Regions from separate parts of the Peribacillus sp. NPDC094092 genome, predicted to be linked through region 1. Evidence: riboswitches for the same ligand, from Rfam matches in the RefSeq annotation. Region 1 holds a riboswitch; each other region holds the start of a gene.
The links. A riboswitch is a leader RNA that binds a small molecule or an ion and turns the genes downstream of it on or off. The one in region 1 is predicted to bind cobalamin.

Region 2: it holds a riboswitch for cobalamin, as region 1 does, so the genes downstream of both, ACQKNS_RS25280 (hypothetical protein) here and metE (5-methyltetrahydropteroyltriglutamate--homocysteine S-methyltransferase) in region 1, are expected to answer to the same signal.
Region 3: it holds a riboswitch for cobalamin, as region 1 does, so the genes downstream of both, ACQKNS_RS01620 ((2Fe-2S) ferredoxin domain-containing protein) here and metE (5-methyltetrahydropteroyltriglutamate--homocysteine S-methyltransferase) in region 1, are expected to answer to the same signal.
Region 4: it holds a riboswitch for cobalamin, as region 1 does, so the genes downstream of both, ACQKNS_RS17940 (ABC transporter substrate-binding protein) here and metE (5-methyltetrahydropteroyltriglutamate--homocysteine S-methyltransferase) in region 1, are expected to answer to the same signal.

What each region holds. Positions count from the first base shown of each region.
Region 1 is NZ_JBNNUC010000005.1:5,027-7,224, forward strand. It holds gene bcp (thioredoxin-dependent thiol peroxidase) at 1-211, opposite strand, end outside; gene ACQKNS_RS20730 (potassium channel family protein) at 274-693, opposite strand; cobalamin riboswitch at 939-1,130, shown strand; gene metE (5-methyltetrahydropteroyltriglutamate--homocysteine S-methyltransferase) at 1,279-2,198, shown strand, end outside.
Region 2 is NZ_JBNNUC010000009.1:11,318-13,515, forward strand. It holds gene ACQKNS_RS25275 (AAA family ATPase) at 1-371, opposite strand, end outside; cobalamin riboswitch at 561-780, shown strand; gene ACQKNS_RS25280 (hypothetical protein) at 938-1,483, shown strand; gene ACQKNS_RS25285 (ABC transporter substrate-binding protein) at 1,487-2,198, shown strand, end outside.
Region 3 is NZ_JBNNUC010000001.1:343,861-346,058, reverse strand. It holds gene ACQKNS_RS01630 (energy-coupling factor ABC transporter permease) at 1-167, opposite strand, end outside; gene ACQKNS_RS01625 (hypothetical protein) at 188-358, opposite strand; cobalamin riboswitch at 342-537, opposite strand; cobalamin riboswitch at 740-930, shown strand; gene ACQKNS_RS01620 ((2Fe-2S) ferredoxin domain-containing protein) at 1,081-1,449, shown strand; gene cobJ (precorrin-3B C(17)-methyltransferase) at 1,464-2,198, shown strand, end outside.
Region 4 is NZ_JBNNUC010000003.1:469,561-471,758, forward strand. It holds gene ACQKNS_RS17935 (FecCD family ABC transporter permease) at 1-161, opposite strand, end outside; gene ACQKNS_RS17940 (ABC transporter substrate-binding protein) at 124-1,095, opposite strand; cobalamin riboswitch at 1,270-1,442, opposite strand; tRNA gene ACQKNS_RS17945 (tRNA-Arg) at 1,756-1,829, shown strand; gene ACQKNS_RS17950 (acyltransferase family protein) at 1,992-2,198, opposite strand, start outside.

The DNA.
Region 1 (2,198 bases):
GGCTAATACCAATGATGACCGCGTTCAATTCCTCGAATTGCTCATTATGGTCCCGGAAATCACAGGCTTCCGTGGTGCAACCTGGCGTCATGTCTTTTGGATAAAAATATAAAACAATGTTTTTCCCCTTAAAATCCGATAGGGAAACCATTTCACCATTGTTTGCAGGGAGTTTGAAATCAGGTGCTTTTTCTCCAATTTTAACAGTCATATTGAACCCTCCTTTTCTTTCATTATGGTAAGAGTACCCAATAATCGAAAGAAACACAACTTTCATTTATCCTTCCTATCTTTCTGCTCCAGATCGATAACTGTCCGAATCACGAACGCTGCCGGCAGTGTATATCCGATGAAAGCCTGAATGGTGGCTATCATCCTGCCCATGCCAATCGGGGCTATATCTCCATACCCTACAGAAAACATCGTCATCGCACTGAAGTAAAAAGATGTCTTCAACTGTTCATAGAAAGTACCATCCAACCGATTGCCCATATCAAGAATCACCGAATGATTCTGAAGCTCGTATAATAAATAAATCAGTGCAAATCCAACCAATATCGTCGCATATAAATTGCCAAGCCATAGCATATCCTCCAGAGAAAACTTCTTTCCTCCCGACTCAACAAGAAATAACGTACGAATGCTCATCACCATGCAAAAAATGATTCCTGCAATCAAGATGTAGAAAGTCATCCCCCACGCCCCATTTCAATACGCCACTCCATCTATACATACTCCATGTCCAAACAATATATTCTTTTTTAGGAACAGACCTCATCCTTATCACCCACACACATAATAAACCGATACTTTTTCCGAATCTTTTTATCATGTTGACCCTTTTGGTCGGATATGCTAATATTATCTAAATTTTTATAATAATTTTTATTTTATAAATTTTTAGCCTGCAAACAGTTTATAAAGGCAGGTTTTGCAAAATTTCATATGTGGGAATAGGTTCCTAATTTTAAATTAGGATTAAAAGGGAAGTCCGGTGTAATTCCGGCACGGTCCCGCCACTGTAATGGGAGTGTTAGCGCCATCCAATATGCCACTGATCAACGATCGGGAAGGCCCGCCGCAAATGTTAATCCCTAAGTCAGGAGACCTGCCTATTTCGACAACACTGTTTTAACCTACGGGAGATAGGGAGGTGTTAGGGACCTTATAATTGTAAGTGGCATTTTTTGCATGCCTCTTTATTTTAAGCATTTCTAACTTTCTTCTTTGACGGTTAGAAATGCTTTTTTTATTGCTCAATCAAATGAATGTAGGAGGATGGGAATTTTGAAAAGCAGTAGTTTGGGTTACCCTCGAATCGGGGAAGATCGTGAATGGAAACGTACATTGGAAGCTTACTGGTCAGGTAAAATCGATGAAGCGGAATTTACGGCACAACTAAAAGCCATCCGTTTAGGAAACTTACAAAAACAAAAACAACGGGGCATTGATCTCATTCCTGTCAACGACTTCACTTTCTATGATCAAATGCTCGATATGTCCGTCATGTTCGGTCTTGTTCCTGAACGTTATTCAGCCTATGAAGGCGATAGCGTTCCCCTTTCCGTATATTATTCAATGGCTCGCGGGAACAATGATGAAGTCGCTTCCGAAATGACGAAATGGTTCAATACGAACTATCACTATATTGTCCCTGAATTAAAAGTGCCACAGCTGACTTTAACAGAAAATAAACCACTTGCAGCATATCGGGAAGCCAAGGAAAATCTAGGGATTGAAACGAAGCCCGTGTTGATCGGGCCTTATACCTTCCTCTCTCTTTCCAAAGGCTTCAATAAACAAGAGATCCCTGGCATCATCCTGAGCTTGCTTCCCCTATACACGCAAGTCCTGCGGGAGTTGGAGCAAGAAGGCGTGGAGTGGGTTCAAATGGACGAACCTTCACTAGTTTCATCCATTTCCAAAGATGATATGCAAACTGTTACTTTCCTCTATGAAAAATTGAATGAAGCAGCACCAAACCTGAACATCATGCTACAAACATACTTTGATGCCGTGGAACATTACCAAGAAGTCATCGAATTACAAGTCCAAGGAATCGGTCTTGATTTTGTACATGATAAAGGGAGAAATTTAAGTAATCTTGAAGCATTCGGCTTCCCGAAGGACAAAGTGCTTGCAGCAGGTGTGATTGACGGTAAAAACATTTGGCTATCTGATTTATCGAAGAAAATTAA
Region 2 (2,198 bases), on a different contig from region 1:
GCTTCAAGCAACGCAGACTGAGTTTTCGGCGATGTCCGGTTGATTTCATCAGCCAAAATAATATGGCCCATTATCGGACCAGGCCTAAAAATGAATTCTTGTTCCTTAGGATTGAAGATTGAAACACCAGTAACATCAGAAGGAAGTAAATCAGGTGTGAATTGAATTCGCTTAAATCTTGCACCTATAGATTTTGCCAGTGCCCTTACCATGACTGTCTTCCCCACGCCCGGAACATCCTCCAATAAGACATGTCCACCGGAAAGGAGTGCCACGATACTTAGTTCTGCTATATCCCGTTTTCCGATAATGACCTTCTCGATATTCCCCAGCACCATTTCCAGTTTTTGATTGACCTGCTTATAAATCATTCTCTACCTCCCGGGATTCACAATCTCACTATTATTTCATATCTTTTCTATGTCAAAAATTTTACATTAAGCTCCAATTAAACCTTACATTGTAAGTTTACTAGATATTCGGTAAACCATAAACGAATTTGTCTAAAAATATTAATGCGGCCTACTGCAAAAGGTATGGTAAACTGTTGCTAAGTGAATATGAACCTTGCAGAAAAAGGTGCTGCATTGTCAGCTTAATAGGGAATTCGGTTTAAAACCGAAGCTGTTTCCGCAACTGTAAGTGCTAATGAAATAAGACGTTTACCACTATTTGAGGATGTAATCACACGCCGATCACCGGCCATTTAACCCAAATGGGAAGGTTCTTAGAGTAAAATGACGCACAAGCCAGGAGACCTGCCTTTTTTCATCGTATTATGCTCTTCGGAAGATGGGAGATTGTACGGCTCTCCCATCTTTTTCTACTACAGATACATAGATGCCCGAAGCCGACCAAAACCCTTGGTCGGCTATTTGTCTTGCTGGGAAAAGCAATACGGAGGTCATTCACCCAATATGTAAAAGGAGGAGGGTTTATGGCAAAGAAAGACTTTCGGTTTTTATGCTACCCATACATGCGTGAGTCCGTATCGACCGTTGATTTTGAAATCCGCACAGACTCATTGACGACACAAATCGGCTTGGCCGCCTCGCTTACTGAGGACGTCCCCGTTGTCCACCGCGACTTAATGGAATTGTTGCCCATGGCCTACCATTTAAACGGTTCAGTCCGTGGGAAATTAGCCATTACCGGCGATGATCTCGACCGTTTAAGTGCAATTTACGACCGGTATGTCGCTGAAGTGAAGGACCAAATCGAAACATTCGTCCTTCCACAAGGATCAACCGCAGCATGTACTTTGCATACTTGCCGAAGTGAAGCCAAGAAGTCCGTGCGAGCTTTACACAAGGTAAGTCTTGAAAAGGAAATACCGGAAATTCTTTTTGATTATGCTCATTTGCTTGCAAATGTATTATTCGTGATGGCAATCTACGTCAATAAGCAACAAGGGATCGAGGAGATTCCTTTTATAAGTAAATCCTATCCAACCAAACCAATGAAAAAGAAAACGGAGGAATAAATAATGAAGAAAAACCTACGATTCAGTTGGATTTCCATGCTGATGCTTACGCTTTTCCTTACCGGATGCGGAGTGAACGATGATCAATCCTCAAAGGATAATAAAGATACTAAAAAGGTCGAAGAAATCAAGGACTATACCGTTACTGATGATACTGGCAAGAAAATAAAATTCGAGAAAATCCCGGAAAGGGTCGTGTCACTTCAGCCAAGCAATACGGAAATTTTATTTGCCCTTGAACAGGGTGATAAAGTCGTTGGCGTGACAGACTTCGATAATTATCCAGAGGAAGCGAAGGACATCGAACATGTTTCAGACTCCGTTAATATTAATACTGAAAAAATCATTGCCTTGAAACCTGATGCCATCATAGCTTATACCATCGGTGATGAAACGGCATTGAAACCACTCGAAGATGCCGGCATCCCTGTATTCATCATTAAATCTGCAGCAAATTTCGATGATGTATATGGTGATATCGGGCAGATTGCTAAAGTGATGGGTGTTGCCGAAAAAGGGGATGAATTAGTGAAAGATATCAAATCCCAAATTGCAAGTGTCGAAGAAAAAGTGAAAACTTTAGATGAAAAGGAACAAACATACTTTGAAATTAGCCCTGCTCCGGAAATCTATACAACAGGATCAGAGACCTTCCAAAATGAAATCCTGGACACCGCCGGCATAAAAAACATCTTTGATGACCAAAAAGGCTGGG
Region 3 (2,198 bases), on a different contig from region 1:
CTAATGGACCGGTAACCCAAGATTAAAAATGGAAGCGTCACGGCCCACCAGAATATTGCCCATTCAATGGGTAAAAAGCCCTCCATGATATGCATGGCCATGGCCCGTTTTGGAACAAAAAGCAGTAAAATGACAAAATAAATGGTTTTCCAATTGGTTCTTTTCATTCTTTCTCCCTTCAACACTTTTAATTTTTCTGATCAATCTTGAGAAGAAAGGCGCACCCAACATAAAAAGCACTTCTCTCAAAGGAAAGAAGTGCGTAATGAACAGGAATTTTGCAGCATAAACCAACAATGGGCCTTTCTGCCTGATCCGCACACCCATCCTCGTAGGTTGAAACAGTTTCACGCTTCATGGCAGGTCTCCTGGCTTTGGTTCATCATCCCATTACATCCTTCCCATCTCATTTGACAGTGGATTAAAGTTAAAGTAATAGGACTTCCCTTTACAGTGGCGGGACCGCTCCGGATTTTCACCGGCTTCCCTTTTAAGCTGAATTCCGAAAAATTCAACACCATAAAACTTATGTAATTATTTAGAAAATTCTCGTATAGTGTACCATAAAGAAATAATTCCAGCTACACTATCTTTTTTTTTTTTGACTAAGTTTGTTGCAAGGAAAGGCTTGTGGCAGAATATACACTATTAAACTTTTCTAAACAGTCGGAATAAACTATTGAATTTTCATAAAGTTGTTATATGATAGATAAAGTTAGTTATATATGTATATTAAAACCAAATATTTCATTTTAAAAGTGCTCTTGTTTGAATAAGCAAGGGATAATAGGGAAATCGGTGAAAATCCGATGCAGCCCCCGCTACTGTAAACGCTGATGAAATTGTCGATAACCACTGGCATTGTTGCCGGGAAGGGACAAAGTAAAATGAAGCGTTAGCCAGGAAACCTGCTTTTAAAATTGCATGATACTTTTCGGAGGGAAAGGTAGAAGGACTATGACGATTTTGGGAGATTGGGCATTCTTGCCTGGTGCTCCTCATTCATATAGTTTTTTTAAACCTTAACTCTTATTGTTAAGGTTTTTTATTTTGCCTTTTCCCTGAAGCAGGAGGAAGAAGATGACTACTTGGAACTTAATGGGTACAAATACACATTTGTTGATTTGTAATGGGAGTAGCTGCATGAAAAAGGGCGGGGAAGAAGTAACTCAAGCGATTCGCGATGAAATTGCTTCCAAAGGACTGGACTTGAAAATCCATACAACCAGGACACGGTGTAACGGAAGATGTAAGGATGCATGTGTTGTGATTGCCTATCCCCAAGGAAACTGGTATCGAGTGGAAACGCCTGATTTCGGTCGCCAGATTGTCAGCCATATCGATGATGGGGAGTTTGTTCCACAAATGATCTACCAATTCAATGATGGGGAAATGACACCCAATCCAGATTTTCCTGCTCATACGGGTATTTCAAAGAACAAAGCGTAAAAGGAGATGTCTTAATGAGTACAAAAGGTAAATTATTCGTCGTGGGCTTTGGGCCAGGGAATTTTGAACACATTACCAAACGTGCTGTCGAAGCCCTTCAAGAAAGTGACTACATCATTGGTTATAAAACTTATGTTGAACTCATTCAGGGACTGCTTACAGATCAAACGATTATTAGTACGGGGATGACAGAAGAGGTATCACGTGCACAGGAAGCAGTGAAACAAGCGGAGCTGGGTAAGAAAGTTGCGGTAATTTCCAGCGGGGATGCCGGAGTTTACGGGATGGCTGGGTTGGTTTATGAAGTATTGATTGAAAAAGGCTGGAAAGAAGAAACTGGAGTGGGCATTGAAGTCATTCCTGGCATTTCTGCAATCAATTCTTGTGCATCTTTACTTGGGGCACCAGTCATGCACGATTCGTGTACGATCAGTCTCAGTGATCATTTAACACCTTGGGAACTGATCGCTAAAAGGGTTGAAGCAGCTGCAATGGCAGACTTTGTCATTGCCCTGTATAATCCGCGCAGCGGCAGGCGGACCAGGCAAATTGTTGAAACACAGAAAATTCTCCTTCGCTACCGTTCGCCCGATACACCTGTCGGGTTGGTGAAAAGTGCATATCGCGATAGGCAGGATGTTGTCATAACCAATTTGAAAGATATGTTGAATCACGATATTGGGATGCTGACCACCGTCATCATTGGTAATTCATCCACCTTTTTATATGATGACAAAATCATCACACCA
Region 4 (2,198 bases), on a different contig from region 1:
AAAATCTCCTTGCCGATTATTTGCATAAGTACGGGAACCGGTACTGGCACCGAACCAAAGGAAATGCCTATCGTCATTGCGAATAACAAAATCAACAACGCACTCAAATAAGCAAACGCCCATTTAGTTGTCAAATTGGTTCGGATAGACTGATTTGGCAAGTTCCTCTACTCCCTCTATTAAACGTGGACCGGAACGGGTCACCAAGTCTGAATGCACATCAAAGACTTGGCCATTCTTAATGGCATTTACATCTTGCCATCCCTTTCGGCCCTTCACTTCACTTACTGAATCTTTCGTATAGTAACCATACGTTGTAATGATGACATCCGGATTTGCAGCAATCATCGACTCTTCATCAATTTTTGCCCATCCGTCCAATTCAGCAGCAGCATTATCCGCTGAAATAATAGTAAGCATCTCATTCATGAAAGTATTTTTTCCAGGTGTGTATATATCCGGTGAAGGCGAAACTTCCACTAAAACGGTCTTCCTATCCTCTTCCTTTACGGACTTGGCCTTTTCCTGGATATCCTTGAGTTTCGTTTTCATATCCGTAACGATTTCTTCTGCCTTATCATGTTCTCCCGTTGCCTGTCCAATCATTTCAATAGACTTATAGACTTGGTCAAAGCTTTGTGCATCATTGACTACGAGAACATCTATTCCAGCATCCTTAAGTTGCTGTAAACCCTCATTTGAATTATGGGCACTTGATGCATGCGCAAGAACAAGATCAGGCTTCATGGAGACAATCAGCTCTGTGTTCATTTCCATTCCGCCAACTTTTTCAATTTCTTTCGTTTCTTCCGGGTAATTATCATTGTCGGATACACCGACGACCTTTTTTCCCAAACCAAGTGCAAAGACCACTTCCGTATTACTTGGTATCAACGAAACGATTTTCTTCGGTTTTTGTTCTATCGTTACTTTTTCCCCAGTTGCATCTTCAATCGTAACCGGGAAAACTTCGTGTTGAGCATGATTTGTTTGCTGCTTTTCTTTTCCTTCATCCTTAGCGTCACTGCAGCCAACCATCAAGCCTGCAGTAAGCAACATCAACAGCTTCAGACCAAAAATCTTTTTCATTTTCATTCCCCACAATCTTTTCATTTAATTTCTTCCCACCTAAATAAAGAAAACTCATTCCCGGAAGATACCCCCAAAACAAAAAGCACCTCCCGTTAAACGGAAGGTGCTTGTATGGCAACAATATCATTACGGACTCTTTCTTAGGGTCTGCCACACACCTTCCCATCCGCGTAGGTTACAGGTGTACGAATTCTGGCAGGTCTCCTGGCTCATGGTCATCGTCAACGGCACCTTCCCATATCTCATACAGTGGTATACAGCCGTCAGCTCCCATTTACAGTGGCGGGACCGCGCTGGCATTTCACCAGCTTCCCTTTTAAGTCATTAAGACACCAAATCGTTCTTATGTATATAATTTTCACTGCCTTCATTATACACCATGTAAGAATCGATTATTATATGATTTTTCTGAACAGGTTGGAAATGCCCCGCCCAACTTCATTGATTCGAGGAATTTTCAATCAATGACGCAAACCCATCGACTGATAATCAGGGTGAAACCCGTACTCGATGCAGGGCATGCATCCCTTGGTTCCCTTGAAGCTCCCCCAGGTTCGGTGGTGACTGGAGCATTTATGAAGATTTTTTTCATAAGTATGTGCTATAAGCTTGAAAAGTTTGCCTATAAGAAATATAATAAATAAGTCGTCGACTTATTTATATGTCCCAGTAGCTCAGCAGGATAGAGCGACAGCCTCCTAAGCTGTAGGTCGTAGGTTCGACTCCTATCTGGGACGCTAATTAAAAACCCTGTTACAACGCGGTTATTCGCTTAGTAACAGGGTTTTTTTCTGTAATTCATATGGTGTAACCACTACTTCATCAATCTCTATAGGTATAAAAAGGTCTGAGCCCTGTAAAACACAGAACTCAGACTTTTTATATCAAGATACCTATCTTTACTTTTCGATTAAGCCTATCTCGTTGATTTTTTCCTCAAAAACAGGTCCGAAACTTTCAGAATAAGTATTCGTTAAATGTCTATTGTCCCGATAAATTATAACATTACCAATAATGGGCTGAAATTTACCGTTTACCTTGAAGTAATCTGTTAAGTCAATTTTATGCAATGATTTATTCTCTTTTTCAAATTGTCTCCAAAAGCT